Regions from separate parts of the Paenibacillus sp. NPDC058071 genome, predicted to be linked through region 2. Evidence: riboswitches for the same ligand, from Rfam matches in the RefSeq annotation. Region 2 holds a riboswitch; the other holds the start of a gene.
What was found. A riboswitch is a leader RNA that binds a small molecule or an ion and turns the genes downstream of it on or off. The one in region 2 is predicted to bind thiamine pyrophosphate.
Positions count from the first base shown of each region.

Region 1: linked by a shared signal. The riboswitch ahead of tenA (thiaminase II) and the one ahead of ACFVTB_RS26450 (ABC transporter substrate-binding protein) in region 2 are both predicted to bind thiamine pyrophosphate.

Region 1 covers NZ_JBHVSK010000029.1:13,883-21,757, reverse strand. Annotated here, with positions in the region: gene ACFVTB_RS27315 (cyclodeaminase/cyclohydrolase family protein) at 424-1,071, opposite strand; gene ACFVTB_RS27310 (DUF3934 family protein) at 1,234-1,551, shown strand; gene ACFVTB_RS27305 (WGR domain-containing protein) at 1,551-2,312, shown strand; TPP riboswitch at 2,387-2,496, shown strand; gene tenA (thiaminase II) at 2,609-3,307, shown strand; gene ACFVTB_RS27295 (ABC transporter ATP-binding protein) at 3,304-4,152, shown strand; gene ACFVTB_RS27290 (ABC transporter permease) at 4,149-4,913, shown strand; gene ACFVTB_RS27285 (ABC transporter substrate-binding protein) at 5,152-6,171, shown strand; gene ACFVTB_RS27280 (ThiF family adenylyltransferase) at 6,185-7,198, shown strand; gene thiE (thiamine phosphate synthase) at 7,229-7,852, shown strand; gene thiS (sulfur carrier protein ThiS) at 7,858-7,875, shown strand, end outside.
Region 2 covers NZ_JBHVSK010000025.1:58,614-66,488, forward strand. Annotated here, with positions in the region: gene ACFVTB_RS26425 (GT-D fold domain-containing protein) at 1-46, shown strand, start outside; gene ACFVTB_RS26430 (hypothetical protein) at 100-672, opposite strand; gene ACFVTB_RS26435 (mannose-1-phosphate guanylyltransferase) at 1,008-2,057, shown strand; gene ACFVTB_RS26440 (GDP-mannose 4,6-dehydratase) at 2,054-3,010, shown strand; gene ACFVTB_RS26445 (glycosyltransferase family 4 protein) at 3,096-4,217, opposite strand; TPP riboswitch at 4,696-4,807, shown strand; gene ACFVTB_RS26450 (ABC transporter substrate-binding protein) at 5,069-6,118, shown strand; gene ACFVTB_RS26455 (thiamine-binding protein) at 6,146-6,448, shown strand; gene ACFVTB_RS26460 (ABC transporter permease) at 6,438-7,214, shown strand; gene ACFVTB_RS26465 (ABC transporter ATP-binding protein) at 7,211-7,875, shown strand, end outside.

The sequences.
Region 1 (7,875 bases), on a different contig from region 2:
GATCGATTCTAACACTATCGGTTGCACGGCTCTAAACTCTTCGGTTGTACGGCTCTAAACCCTTTGGTTGCAGGGCTCTAAACTCTTCGGTTGTACCCACGAGCCGAAATAACTGCCTTTTAGCATTTATTTCCTCGATTTTGACTGAAGGAAGCGAAGATAACTGCTTTTTTGCAGTTATTCCAAGCGTTCACCTGACATTTCCGTTCATACCGCGCTCAATAACTGCGTTTTGGCATTTATTTCTCTCATTCGAATTCAGAGGAGCAAAATAACTGCCTTTTTGCAGTTATTCCTAATTTCGCAACAGCAAGCAAGCTAGCGCCGCAAAAATACCGTCCCGGACAAAGGGGACGCAGTGACATGTTTTTGAGACAGCCCCTTTATCGGGTAGCGGAGCTGCGCAGCACAGCAGATTAGCAGCTAAATCGAAGCGGATGCGATCCGGCAGCGGATGTCTTCAATCGCACCATTGCGCAAAGCGGTTATCTCATCGGCCAGACGGGCCGTCTTTAAGGCATATTGAAGACGGATTTCCGGATCGTCGATCGCACGCAAATTAATGTCGGCTGTAAGCTGGGCCGACAGCGCTGCCGTCTCGAGCAGCAGTATGCCTGACCCCAGATCCGAAAGCACGTCCCGGCGCACATGTTCGACGACTGAGACGGCGATTGCAAGACCGCTTCTGCACGTATCCATGAGTGCCAGCGGAACATCGACAGCGCGGATGGCGGCGAGTTGAACGGCCTGCTTGCGCAGCACCTCCTCTTCGCGGCCGGTGCGTCCGAGTTTGAGTGCTTCGAGATAGGTTTCGAATGCTTCCATATCTTCGGCGAAGAGCTGTTCGAAGCGGGGGCGCAGCTTGGTCATTTTTTCAACGGCTAACTCCAATGGCGGGACATTGCATCCTTCCTCGGCGCTGCAGAAGGAAAGCTTCCCGGCCATCGTCGCAAGCGCGGCTCCCAGTGCGGCGGCCAGTGCCGCCGTACTGCCTCCGCCGGGAGTTGGACTTTCGCTGGCGGTTTGCTGTAAATAGTGTTCTAAGGACTGATTCCATGAGTGCTTGTTCATACCAAACTCCCTTTTTGCTAATAGTTTCCTACATCGACTATTGTGCCGCCCGTCTCCCGCTTTATTCCAGTTAGACGTTAAAATGGAGTTATCATTTGCCGGATAGGCGGACGATTGGTACAATGCAACGGAGACCAAGAATTTATCGGCTGGAGTGATAGCATGAGCAAGGCGAAAGGTATCGGCAGAGGAACGGGCAAGAAAGGCTGGAGTCGTTGGGATAAGGCGGCGAAGAAGAAAAGCGCCAAAAGGGTATTCAGCAAAAACAAATCAGGCGACAGCAAGACACAAGGAAACGAGAAACAGACGCCTGAAAAGCAAACATCGGCTAAGCAGCAACCGGAAGGAAAGCAGCAGCCTCAGAAGCAAGCCTCCAAACAGCTTGCGTTTGACCCGCAAGCGGCTGCAAATCAAGAAGCATCCGAGAAGCACACGCTGCAAGAGGCTGGAGCGCTTGCTGAGGAGAAGCAGGAAGACTAATGCGGTCTTTCGTATGCCAGAACGAAAGGTCGAACAAATTTTGGCGGATCGAACGGAGCGGCGCTTCGTACACCGTCTACTTCGGCAGAATCGGCACCGGCGGACGGTCGCTGACGAAATGGTTTCGCTCGGCAGAAGAATGCGAACGGCAGGCTGAACGGATTATTGCGCAAAAGCTGAAGAAAGGCTACCTGGAGGAAATCTCCTTGTTCGTTTCGCTAGAGGATGATCGGCGTTTGTATCTAGGCAGCGCCATGGAAATCGGCCAGGAGGAAGCGCCGCATCCGCAATTCAAGCGTCATTTTCGCCATACGATTTATAGCGATTGGAACCATGCTCATTCACCATTCGGCAGTCCTGAAGGAGCCGGTACGCTTCGGGCGCTGGAGGAACTGTACCTGAGATGGGGACACGGCGCAGTCAGCGACGATTTTCCGCAATTGCTTTTGGAGAGGGATTGGGATCTATTCTATGTTCCGCCTTTGCAGGTTGCAGAAAGCGATGTGGCAAAACTGCTTAACGGTCCACGTTTGGACCGTCAGAGCAACGCCGAGCTGCTGCTCGCAAACGACCGGGTGCTGATAGCTTCGGCGCTTGGTCAGATTAAAATTGAAGGCGTTGTTCGTCCTGCTCTCAAGAGAGGCGCTTTGCTGGCTCTGGAGCGGATGGACGCGCTTTTTCGTCTGTCCGGCGATAGCAACGGTTTGGCGGAAAGGGCGCAAATTGCGCGCGATTTGGCTGCATTTCACCGTCTTGCATAAACCGAACGGCAATGCTCGCCGAGAAAGAAGCAGTATTGCCTATTCCTTTTTTATCCGTTATAGTGTTGGTAATATCATAAGAGTACGGGGGCTGGATGAAGTCCGGCTGAGATAGGCAACTTGTTTGCCTGACCGTTAATCTGAACCAGGTAATGCTGGCGTAGAGAACATATCGAACTTTGCATGTGCAAAGCCATTCGTCTATTCTCGAATGGCTTTTTTTGTTTCATTCGGTTAAAAAAAGGATATGTTCCGCCTTCGCTTGCTTGGAAAAAAGGGGCAAAGGAGCGGGGAAAATGAAAGCAATAACAGCAGAAAGCAAAACGGGGCGGTTCAGCGCCCGATTGTACAAAGCAGCGGGAGAGATATGGCAAAAAAGTCATGAGCACCCGTTTTTGAAGGAGCTTGGGGAAGGGTCGTTAAGCGCTGAGCGATTCGTTTATTACTTGAAACAGGACTACGTCTACTTGATCGATTACGCCAAAATGTTCGCGTACGGCAGCGTGAAGGCGACCGATCTGGACACGATCGCCAAAATGTCGGCGCTCTCCTATTCTACGCTGAATACGGAGATGGAACTTCACCGGCAGTATGCGGCGAAGTTCGGTGTATCGCGCGAGGAGTTGGAAGGCACGAAGCCTTCTCCGACGACGACGGCTTATACGGGCTACTTGCTTAACGTCGCCGCGCAAGGCTCGCTCGCCGACGTCGTTTCCGCCGTGCTGCCGTGCATGTGGAGCTACCGGGAAATCGGGGTCAAGCTGGCGGAATTGCCGGAGAGGCTTACGCATCCGCTGTTCGGCGAATGGGTGGCGATGTACAGCTCCACAGAATTCGGAGAGCTGACCGAATGGACCATCGATTTGATGGACCGTTTGGCTGAAGGGCTGTCTGAACCGGAGCGGGAGCGGCTGATCGGCCACTTCGTCACTGCTTCGAAGCTGGAATATATGTTTTGGCAGATGGCCTATGTCCAGGAGGAATGGCCGGTATGAGCCTGGCGTCCGTTCCGATTGAGCCGGATTCACATTCGGAAAAGCGGCCTGCCTTGGAAATACGCGGATTGACCTTCGGCTTTCCTGGTCGAAAGCCTCTCTTTGAAGATCTGAATTTGACGATAGCCGAAGGCGAATTCGTCAGTCTGGTAGCGGCCAGCGGCGCGGGCAAGACGACACTGTTCCGGCTGCTTGCCGGTCTGTTGCAGCCGCAGGCTGGAACGATTGCATTCGGCGGCGAGACGGTGTCAGGCGGCAGTATTTCAGGCAAAGCCGCGGAAGGCAAAGCAAGGATCGGCTATATGCCGCAGCGCGACAGCTTGATGCCTTGGCGGACCGTACTGGACAACGCAGCGCTCGGTCTGGAGCTGCAAGGCGTCTCCAAGCGGGATGCCAGAAGGCAAGCGCTGGCGCTGCTGCCTGAGCTCGGTCTTGCCGGGACGGAAAATCAATATCCGCACGAGCTGTCGGGCGGCATGCGGCAGCGGGTTTCGTTTCTGCGTTCGCTGCTCGGAGGAGCCGATCTGCTGCTGCTTGACGAGCCGTTCAGCGCTTTAGACGCGATGACCCGTACGAGCATGCAGCAGTGGCTGATTCAGATTTGGGAGAAGCGCCGCAAAACCGTGCTTTTTATTACCCACGATATGGACGAAGCGCTCCTTCTGTCCGACAGGGTGCTTGTCGCAGGCGCTTCGCCGGTATCCGTCATGGAGCCGATTGAGATCAGGCTGCCGAGACCAAGATCCTACGAGACGCTCGTTGACGAAAGATTTGCTGCATCTAAGCGGCAAATAATGACAGCGCTCGGACGGCTCGATGCCGGCTTAGCAGGAGGGGAACGATGAGCGCGCGCATTCTTCGGCAATGGCCGCTGCCCGTCTTGCTGATAGTATTGGCCGTCATGTGGGAGACGCTTCCTCCTCTGTTCGGCATTCCGCATTATATTTTGCCGAGACTGTCGAGGGTGCTCGAAGCAGTTTGGGCAAACGCCGGGCTGCTGGGCAAGCATTTTCTCGTCACCTTGCACGAGGCGCTGGTCGGCCTTGCCATATCCGCAGTCGCTGGGACGGCTGTAGCGCTTTGGATTGACGGCTCGAAACTGGCCGCCAAAATGCTGTATCCGCTGCTCATCGCTTCCCAGACGATACCGATTATCGCCTTATCGCCCATCATGGTGCTGTGGTTTGGCTACGAGACGGGCAGTAAAGTGGCAGTCGTCATCTTGTTCACCTTTTTCCCAATTGCAATGAATGCGGCCGGCGGCTTCCGCTCGGCAGATCCGGATATCGGAGAAATGATGCAATCGATGGGAGCGGGCAGACGGGCGTTGTTTCTGAAGTGGAAGCTGCCGTCGGCGCTGCCGCAGTTTTTTACCGGCCTCAAGATGGCGGCGGCAATTAGCGTGGGTGGCGCGACGCTGGGCGAATGGCTGGGCGGTGAAGCGGGGCTCGGCGTCTACACGAAACGGGCTTCCGGCATGCTGCGCGGAGACGACGTTTTCGCGGGAGTAATGCTGCTTTCAGCGATGGGCCTGCTGCTCTTTCTAACCGTTCAAACGATCGAACGGTTCGTTTGCGGCAACCGTACTCGAGTAGACGAAGAATAACGAATCGAGGAAAACGATCAAATCTTAAAATCATTGCTTAAGAGAAGCGAAGAGAATAGCGAAGGGTCAGAGGGATTCTGGAGAAACGAAGTGGTCGCTTTTAAAGCACGATTCCTACAGCAAACGATCATCGAATAAAGGAATCGGGCTTTAACGGCGATCGGAAGAACCATCTGTCCCGCAGCGTTCCCTCTCAAAGCGCTGATTTCTATTAATTAACCTAGAAAGGAAAATAAAAATGAATATTAAAATAAACGCTCCAAGCAAAGCTATTTTATATGTTTCTATCATAATTCTCCTGCTGGCAGGATGCTCCGGCAAAGAGCCGGCCGATAAGGCGAACGCCGGCAGCGGTACGCCGCCGGAGGAATTGACTGTATTGCTGGACTGGTATCCAAACGCGGTACATACCTTTTTATATGCAGCTGAGGAGCAAGGCTATTTTGCCGAAGAAGGGCTGAAAGTCAAGCTGCAAACGCCTGCTGATACGAATGATGCGTTAAAGCTGGTTGCCGCAGGCAAGGCGGATTTGGCGTTAAGCTACCAGATGCAGGTTGCGGTATCCCGGTCGGAGGACATTCCCGTTGTTTCGGTTGCGGCAATCGTTCGCCATCCATTGAATCAATTGTTCGCGACAGAGTCTTCCGGCATTGAACGGCCTAGCGATCTGATCGGCCGTAAAATCGGCTATCCTTCGATTCCTTTATACGAAGCCTATGTCCGCACGATGGCGGAAGCCGATGGCAGCGATCAAGAGAAGCTGCGGTTTACGGATGTCGGTTGGGATCTTATTCCGGCGATGTCGACAGGACAGGTGGACGCGATTATCGGCGGCTATATCAACCATGAGAAGCTGCTGCTGGAAAAGGAAGGTGTCAAGCTGCGCACGTTCAATCCCGTCGATTACGGCGTGCCGGATTATTATGAGCTTGTGCTGACGGCAAGCGAGAGCGGGGCGGAACAGAAAGCCGGCGCCATCGCCAAATTTATTCGCGCGGCGGCCAAAGGCCAGGCTTATACGGAAAACAACCCGGATGAAGCGCTCCAGGTGCTGCTGAATAAGCAAAATGAAATGTTCCCGCTCGACCCCGAGATCGAGAAAGCGAGTCTCGGCGTTCTTCTTCCGCTTATGAACGCGGGAAGCGAGCCGTTCGGCAGCCAGTCGCTTGACTCATGGAACTCGGTCATTGAATGGCTGGACCGCCAAGGACTGCTCAGTAAACCGATTAAAGCGGAGGAAGCATTCCGCTCATTCTAGGAGGCTGATAGAGATGGATGAACGCTATTCCAGACAAATGCGGTTCACGCCGATTGGCGAGGCAGGACAGCGTAAGCTGGCGGAAAGCGCCGTTTGCATAATCGGCATGGGAGCGCTTGGCACGGTGCTGGCGAACCATCTCGTAAGAGCCGGGGTCGGGCTTGTACGGATCGTCGACCGCGATTATGTCGAGCGGTCCAATTTGCAAAGACAGATGCTGTACGACGAGGAGGATGCCGAGCAAGGCTATCCGAAGGCAATCGCTGCGGAACGGAAGCTGAAGCGCATCAATTCGGACGTCATAATCGAAGCGATAGTAGCGGATGCGACGGTTCGCAATATTGAAGAACTGTTAGACGGTATCGATATGGCGCTGGACGGAACGGATAATTTCGAGACCCGGTTTTTGCTCAACGACGCTTGCTTCCGCAAAGGCATTCCGTTCGCATACGGGGGGGCCGTCAGTTCGCGCGGCATGAGCGCGATGCTGGTGCCTGGGGAGACGCCGTGTTTGCGCTGTTTTATCCAATCGGCAGACAATGGCGGCCAGACCTGCGACACGATAGGCGTTATTGCGCCAGTTGTCGATATCGTTGCCTCGTATCAAGCGGTCGAAGCGCTTAAATATTTGGTCGGTGCAGCGGAAGCCCGCCGCACCAAGCTCGTAACGTTTGATCTATGGCACAACCATCACTTCGAGATGAAGCTGGGGGAGCCGGCTGCAGACTGCCCTTGCTGCCAGTTGAAGGAGTATCCGGCGCTGCAAGCGACAGAAGCGGATTCGGCCGTTTCGCTATGCGGAAGAAGCACCGTGCAAATTGCGGGGAAAGGACCGCTTAAGCTAGACCAATGGCGCGAGAGATTGGAGCCCGTCGCTGCAAATGTCGAACAGAACGCTTATTTGCTGCGGGTGCAGCTGACGGAAGGCGAGCGGCTCGTGTTATTCCCCGACGGACGGGTTCTTGTTCAAGGGACGGACGATATTGTTCGAGCCAAAACAATATATGCCCGCTACATCGGATCGTAATCATAAGCGATCAAAAGGAGGAGAGACGGCATGAAAGATTTTCGATTATATGCGATCACCGGTGAGCAGTTTCATCCGGGACGCGAATTGCTTGAGGTCATGGAAGAGGCGATAAAGGGCGGAGCCGACATTATCCAGCTGCGCGACAAAACGAGCGGCCGCGAGGAAGTGCTCCAGAAAGCGCTGGCGCTGCGGGAGTTAACGCGCAAGTACGGCGTCACGTTTATCGTCAACGATTATATCGATATTGCTTTGGAAGTTGACGCTGACGGGATTCATCTCGGCCAAGGGGATCTGCCGCTTGCCGAAGCCCGCAAGCTGGTCGGCGATAAAATCATCGGCATCTCGACGCATGCGATTGGCGAAGCGCTGCTGGCCGAGGAACAAGGCGCCGATTATATCGGCGTCGGTCCGGTTTTTCCGACTAAGACGAAGGTAGACGTTGTCGATCCCGTCACTGTGGCTTACGTCCGCGAAGTAGTCGAGCGGATTCGCATTCCGTTCGTCGCCATTGGCGGCATCAAGCTGAGCAACATAGATGAAGTAATAGCGGCGGGGGCGACCCGTATTTGCGCAGTCAGCGAAATCGTCGGCAGCAGGGACCCTGCAGCGATCTGCCGATCATTTTTAAGCAAGCTGGAAGGGCGGGGCTAAACAGGATGCAGCTAACGATAAAC
Region 2 (7,875 bases):
CGGTCATATGGCCGACGCCATTGCAAAGGGAGAAGCGCCGCTGTAGTACATTATGTAGAGGCTCGCCCGGCATGGGCGAGCCTGTTTTAGAGCAGTCGCTTAAACCGGAACGGTTCCGATTGCTGCGGACAGCGAGCCGTAAGTGACGCTAGCGGTAAGTCCGATGGCGATAACGATGCCGGAAACGACAACTTCCACCGAGTAGATATGCGTGCCTGCGGTTAGCGTGCCGTTGTAATAAGAGACGGGAATCGTACGAGTCAGATCGAACGCGCCAAGGAGAGTAATCGCGAGAAGATCGGAGCTTTCCGTCGTTGCTACGATTACGCCGTCTTGAAGCAGGTTTACGGTAATCGTAGGGTTAAGGGCGGCGAGCAGCAAGGCCGTGCTCGATATCGTAACGGTAACAGCCCCCGTCACGATAACCTGATTCGATAAGGCCGTAACCGGTACGGCGATGGCGACGACCGGAACGGATGTGCCTGCAGTCGGAATGCTGATCGGAACGGTCGCTTGCGCGCCAGTGGCGTAAGATCCTGGACCGGCAGGGCCGGTTGCGCCCGTAGGACCGGTAGCACCTGTCAGACCAGTAGCGCCTGTCGGTCCAGTAGGACCGGTAGCGCCCGTCAGACCGGTAAGGCCTGTAAGGCCGGTTAATCCTGTTTCACCCATGAGAAAATCTACTCCTTTCAATTGATATAGTAAAGTATATGCCGGTAGTTTCAGAGAGCAACGGTAGTTGTCACGATGGGTCCATTTTTTGTGAAAATAGACTTGTCTGCTTGTCTATCCAGCTTATTCGAGCCTCGGCGCCGCCGAACAAGGGCGTAGATATTTGCCTTAATTATGAATGTCGCAGTCGATTCGTCCATTAGCTTCTCTCTATTAAAGCATACGATGCTCATATGGCATTTCTATTGCTAGGCATCGTTCATAGAGGAGGCGACCCGATTGACAATAATAACGACAATTCAAGAGGCCGAAGCTTTGTTTCGAGGTGAACCGCGATGAAAGCCGTCATTATGGCCGGAGGGAAAGGAACGCGGTTCTGGCCCCGAAGCACCGAAGAGAAGCCGAAGCAGTTTTTGCAGCTGGCTTCCGATCGCGCGACGATGCTGCAGCAAACGTATGAGCGATTTCGCAGTTGTCTGGCCGAAGAGGATATTTATGTGGCGGTGAGCGAAAATTATTTGCCCCTTGTACGCGAGCAACTGCCGACCTTGAAAGCCGGCCAGCTGATGATTGAGCCGGATCAGCGGGACACCGCTCCGTGTGTCGCGCTCGCGGCGAGCTTTTTATTGAATAGAGGAATCGACGAGGTTATCGTGACGGCGCCTTCCGACCAATTTATTCCGGAGACGGCGCAGTTGATGGAGGCGCTCCGGGCAGCCGAGAGCGTCGCAGAGGAAGACGAAACCGTTGTGACGCTTGGCATTGTGCCGACCCGTGCGGAGACCGGCTTCGGTTATATCGCCGCAAGCGAGCAGGTGCGTGCGGAGCGGTACGGCCACCTTATTAAGGAGGTCAAGGCGTTTATTGAGAAGCCGACGAAAGAAAAAGCGGAGCAACTGATCCAAGATTCCAACATATATTGGAACAGCGGCATTTTTATATGGAAGCCTTCGACCATAGCAGCGTATATGCGGCGTTATCAGCCTCAGCTGTGGTCCGTATTTCAGTCGTCGGGCGACGCGTTAAAGCAAGCTTATCGGCAGCTGCCGAAGCAGTCCGTTGATTATGCGATTATCGAGAAGGTGGAGAAGCTTTATACCGTTCCGATCGCATTTTTATGGGACGATGTCGGAACATGGACGTCGCTTGAACGTATTTTCGACACGGACGGCGAAGGCAATTTGCTGTTCGGCTCCGTCTATCCGCACGGCGTTCGCCGCAGTATTGTCTATTCGGAAAATCAGCGGATCGTCGTCATCGGCGTCGAGGATTTAATCGTCGTCTCGACCGAACACGGCTTGCTCATTTGTCCGAAAAGCGAAGAGCAGAAAGTGAAGGAAGCTATTGCAGCCTTGAATTCCGATCAGGAGGATCGCAAGGGATGAGAGCGTTAATTACAGGGATATCCGGTTTCGTCGGCAGCCATCTAGCGGAATATATGCTAAGCCGAAAAATCGAAGTGGCCGGTACTGTCCGCAGCGGCAGCCCGCTTCAGCATATCGAGCATGTGCAGCCGGACATACGCCTGTACGAATGCGACTTAACCGATGCTCCGGCAGTGGAGCAAACGATTTCCGCAGCGCAGCCGGACTTGATTTTCCATCTGGCGGCGCAAAGCTTCGTTCCGGCGTCATGGTCTGCCCCGATGGAAACGATTCATAATAATGTGGCCGGCCAAATTCATTTGCTGGAAGCGATCAGAAAGCAGGGTCTCGCATGCAAAGTGCTGATCGCGTGCTCTAGCGAGGAATACGGGCAGGTGGAAGAGCATGAGGTGCCGATCAAGGAAACGAATCCGCTGCGTCCACTTAGTCCTTATGCGATAAGCAAAATCGCGCAAAATTATCTCGGCTACCAATATTATCGCAATTACGGCATTCATACCGTCTGTACCCGGACGTTTAATCATACCGGTCCGCGCAGAGGCGAGCAATTCGTCACCTCCAATTTTGCGAAGCAAATTGTTGAGATTGAGAGGGGCTGGAAACCGCCCGTCTTGTTCGTGGGCAATTTGGAAGCGCAGCGGGATTTCGTCGACGTGCGCGATGTCGTGCGCGCATACGATTTGGCGCTCGACCGGTGCGTTCCCGGCGAAGTCTACAACGTCGCGTCGGGGAAAGGGCGAACGATCCGCGAAGTATTGAATACGCTGCTCGGCTTGAGCGCCGTTTCTATCGAAATTCAGGAGGATCCAGCCAGACTTAGGCCGTCGGATGTCAAAGCGCTTGTCGGCGATTATTCTAAGTTTCATGCGGTGACGGGCTGGCAGCCTGAAATACCGTTTGAGCAGACGATGAAAGATTTATTGAATTATTGGCGCGTCAAGCTGCCGCAGTAGCGACTGCGGGCAGCAAATGAACGAAGGGTTGAATCGAAGGCTCTTGCCGCGGACGGCGGGCCTTGCGTTGCAACCCTTCAACGTTTTATAACAACGAGAGCGATTGCAGTCGGCTGCGCATCATCCGTCCAGAAACGGCGGGCGAGAAGCTCTCCCGTATCGTGCGCATGCCGTTTGCCGCAATCGCCTGCCGCCAGGCGCGGTCAGAGACAAGCCGGCGCATGTAGTCGGCGGCATGCCGGACGTCGGCTTCCGCCCAAGTCTGATAGCCTTTGTACGGCCCCCAATCCTGCCCAACCTTCACAAGCCTGTAGTCTACCGGGCAGGAATTTCCAGTGGTCATAAAGTCGGTGTTGCCGGACCAGCCGGTGCCGATAACCGGCTTGCCGAGATACATTGCTTCGGCGAGTCCAAGGCCGAAGCCCTCCGCCCGGTGCAGTGAGACGAAGCAATCGACACATTGCAGCAGCGAATAGACCTCGTTTCTCGACATCGCTTTATCGATCAGGTAAATGTGGTCGCGTTCCGCGGCCAACTGGCGAAGTGGAGCGGAGTCTTGCGGGCGGAAGTCGCCGTTGTTAAGCTTGATGACCAGACCGACGTCTGGATGGTGCTTTTCGAATGCAAGCCGGAACGCATCCACTGCGGCTTGCGGGTTTTTGCGCAGAGCGGAGCTTTGAGCATCGTACATAACTAGAAATAGAAAACGTTCCTGGGGGAGGCCGAAATCGGTTCGGCTAGCCGGGATGAGCGGCGGGACGGCGACGCCGTGAGGGATGGTCAGAACCGGAAGCGACGTTTTGCGAGCAATCGCTTCGGCAGTGAAAGTGCTGCAAGTCCATATCTCTTGAACAAGCTCAAAAGAAGGACTGAACTCATCCGGGAAGTCGGGCAGCTCCCAATGCCAATAGCCGATATTGTAACGGTCTTTCGTTAAGTCGCTCCCGAAATGGCCGATAGCCGAGCTCATGAAATCGGCGTTGATGTGAAAGACATTGGCCGGGTAGATCGGCGTTTGAATTTCCTTGTGCGACCAACTGGCGTCCGACATTCGCTCGGACACTCTGATCGGGTAGTCGAGCATGCCGAACGGGATGCCGGCCGCTTCAGCCGACCGCGCAGCCAGTCTTGCCGATTCCCCGATCCCCATCTCAGCGTATATAAATCCGATAATATTGATGCCTTTGTCCGGCGGAGGGCTTGGCATAGGCGGGGGCTCAGGAGCGGAAAGTCGCTTTTTCCCGCGTGCCCGGAATCTCCGCCTTCGCCTCGAACGCTGCTTAGATCGTTTTCTGCGATTACGCGCTCGCTTCGGCCGCGCATAGGAACGTCTGGCGCGCGGTCGCCTCCGCGGCTTACGCCGTCTGGTTGGCTTATGCAATCGTTATTCAGTCCTCTCTGCCAGGAGCGAATAGTGGTTTGATTTTATCGTATTCAGCGGAGTCAACCTGCAAACGGGCTTCTGCCCGAATGGCCCGTAAAAGCGGCTTGTGCCCGGAGGCATACGCCTTCTGAAACAGAATCCGCAGAGAGAAATGGAGGATCGTACGTCTGCAGCGAGCGTCAAGAGTAGGGACAAAGAATCTGTGTAACACGTAGCATATGGCTGTATCGTATAGTGGCAAAAACAGCGTAATGATTGACGAAATCAAATGACAACTGCTATCATTACTACTATTGACAAGAAAATAATGCTCGGGAGCTTAGGGAACTATGCTGAGAGGAAAACTAATCCGTTTTCGACCGAAACGACCTGAACTGGGTAATGCCAGCGGAGGAAGCCTATCTGAACGACGGTCGCTGCATTTATGGCGGCCGTCGTTTGTATCCTGCGGAAGAATTGACGATTTTATTGTTCGTCGATGCGGCTGCAGGATGCATGAGCGCTTCATGCGGACCGTTTTTTTATGACGACGGCCGGCATGTAGCGCAGCGGCGCCAAGCCTAGCGGCGTTCCTCGGAGGAGGAACGTCTTTTTTTGTTTTTATCCGTCTGGCGATTCCGGTTACCTAATCATTTTCCGTCAATAGCCATTTACTCAGAGAAGGAGAGAAAGACATGCACAACAAAATGAAACAAAGACTGGCAACAACGAGGGGATGGAAAGCCGTCACAGCGGTGACAGCAGTGCTGTTGCTGCTGGCCGGATGCGGATCCGGCAATGCAGGCGGCGGAAACGACGCTAACGGCGCGGGCAATGGCGAAGGAGCGCCAACGAAAGTGAAAGTGGTGCTGGATTGGACGCCGAACACGAATCATACGGGATTGTATGTTGCAAGAGACAAAGGCTTCTTCAAGGAGCAAGGGCTGGACGTGGAAATTATTCAGCCAGGTCAGGACGGCGCTGACAAAATGGTCGCATCCGGCGGTGCCGAGTTCGGCGTCAGCTATCAGGAGTCGCTGACGATGGCGCGCATCGCAGGCGTGCCGATTGTATCGATTGCAGCTGTCATTCAGCATAACACGTCGGGCTTCGCCTCGCCTGAAGCGAAAGGCATCGATTCGCCGAAAAAGTTTGAAGGCAAAACGTATGGCGGCTGGGGCGCTCCGGTCGAAGCGGCGGTTATCGAGTCGCTGATGAAGGAAGAGCAGGGCGACGTGTCCAAGGTGAACATGATGAGCATCGGGGACGTTGACTTCTTCTCGGCGGTGAAGCGGGACATCGACTTCGCTTGGATTTACTACGCTTGGACCGGCGTGGAAGCGGAACTTCGCGGTGAGAAGCTGAACATGGTTTATTTGACTGATTACAGCGATAAACTGGACTATTATACACCTGTACTTGCGACAAGCGAAGATATGATTGCGAAAAAACCGGAGATCGTGAAAGCGTTCGTTGCCGGTGCGGCAAAAGGCTACGAGTATGCGATCGACCATCCTGAGGAAGCGGCGGAGCTGCTCATCAAAGCTGAGCCAGACTTGAATGCCGAGCTGGTGCAGGCAAGCCAGAAGTGGCTCAGTCCGAAATATAAGGACGATGCGCCGCGCTGGGGCGAGCAAAAGCTGTCGGTCTGGGAAAACTATGCGGCTTGGATGTACGATCACCAGCTGCTAGAGAAAGAGCTGGAAGCGGAGAAGGCGTTCACGAACGAATTTTTACCACAATAATTTAACGCAGAAAAGGGGAAGCGAAACATGGCTAATGCGCTCGTAAGTATTCAAATTTTGCCGACAACGCCGGAGGGACAAAGCGTTTATCCATACGTTGACCGGGCGATCGATATTATTAAGGCTTCCGGCGTTCCTTACCGGGTCGCGCCGCTCGAAACGACGATGGAAGGAGACTTGCAGCAGCTGCTCGGCATCGTTCAGAGAATGAGCGAGGAGTTGGCCGAGCTGGGCTGCCCGTCGATTATTTCGCAAGTCAAAATCTATTACAACCCGTCGAACGGCGCTTCGATGGGCAGGCTGCTGGAGAAATACCCGGATGGACAATAAGCGGCAAGCTTGGCGCAAGGCAGCGCCGCCAGCGCTGCTGTTGGCAACGCTGCTGCTGGCATGGGAGGCTGCCGTCGATTGGGGCGGCATACCCGAATGGCAGCTGCCGGCTCCATCGGCCGTCTTGGCCGAAATGGCGTCAATCTGGCCGCGCTTGATGGAGCATACGGCGGCGACCGTGAAACTGGCACTTATCGGCTTCGCGGGAGGCGCGACCGCCGGCTTCGCGCTCGCTTCCTTGCTTCATCTGCTGCCCTCCGCACGCACAGCCGTTTATCCGCTGCTGGTGCTCTCGCAGAACGTGCCGGTCGTCGCGATCGGACCGCTGCTTGTCATGTGGCTGGGCTACGGCATTTTACCGAAGCTTATGCTCGTATGGATGGTTTGTTTTTTTCCGGTATCGGTTGCCATATTGCAAGGGCTTAAGGATACCGATCCGGCGCTTCGCAATTATATGCGGATGATTGGCGCTTCACGCGGTCAATTGTTTTGGCGGCTCGAGCTGCCTAATGCGGTTACCCATCTGTTCTCCGGACTTAAAATCGCGGCGTCCTACGCGGTGCTCAGCGCTATCGTGGCCGAGTGGATCGGCGCACAGAAAGGACTGGGCTATTTTATGCTGCTGTCGTCTAAAGGCTTTCAGCCGAATCGGGTATTCGCCGCCGTCTTTCTGATTGTGACAATGAGTTTGCTGTTGTTTGGCTTAGTCGCACTGGCGGAGAAAGCCGTCGTACGCTGGCGGCCGCAAAAGGAGGAAAGAGGATGACAAAGCTGACAAGCTCTTCAGTGCAGCCCGGTCAAGACGGAACGCCGGCGCTCGAGCTGCGGAATGTGCATAAAAGCTTTGGCTCGAAAAAGGTGATCGGCGGCTTGTCGCTAACCGTCGGAGATGGCGAGTTCGTCTCCGTCATCGGTCCTTCGGGGAGCGGCAAATCGACACTGTTCCAACTGATTGGCGGTCTTGAGCCTTTGACCGAAGGAGAGGTGCGGATCGGGGGCCGCCGGACGACGGGGCAGCGCGGGCATATCGCCTACATGCCGCAGCAGGCTTCGCTTATGCCATGGCAAACGGTCAGCGGCAACATCGAGCTTGCTCTGAGGCTGGCCGGGATTGAACGCAAGGAGGCCGTGCAGGCGTCGCGAAGCTGGCTCGACCGGATTGGATTGTCTGAATATGCGGACGAATATCCGCATGTGCTGTCCGGCGGCATGCAGCAGCGCGTTTCTTTTCTGCGAGCGCTGTTGTCGCCGCAGCACCTGATGCTCCTTGACGAGCCGTTCGGCGCTCTTGATGCGTTGACGAGGCAGCAGATGCAGCAATGGCTGTTGTCGATATGGGAGGAGAATCGCCGTTCGGTGCTGCTCGTCACGCACAGTATCGAAGAGGCGCTGCTGCTCTCCGACCGGATTATCGTCTTTTCCGACGC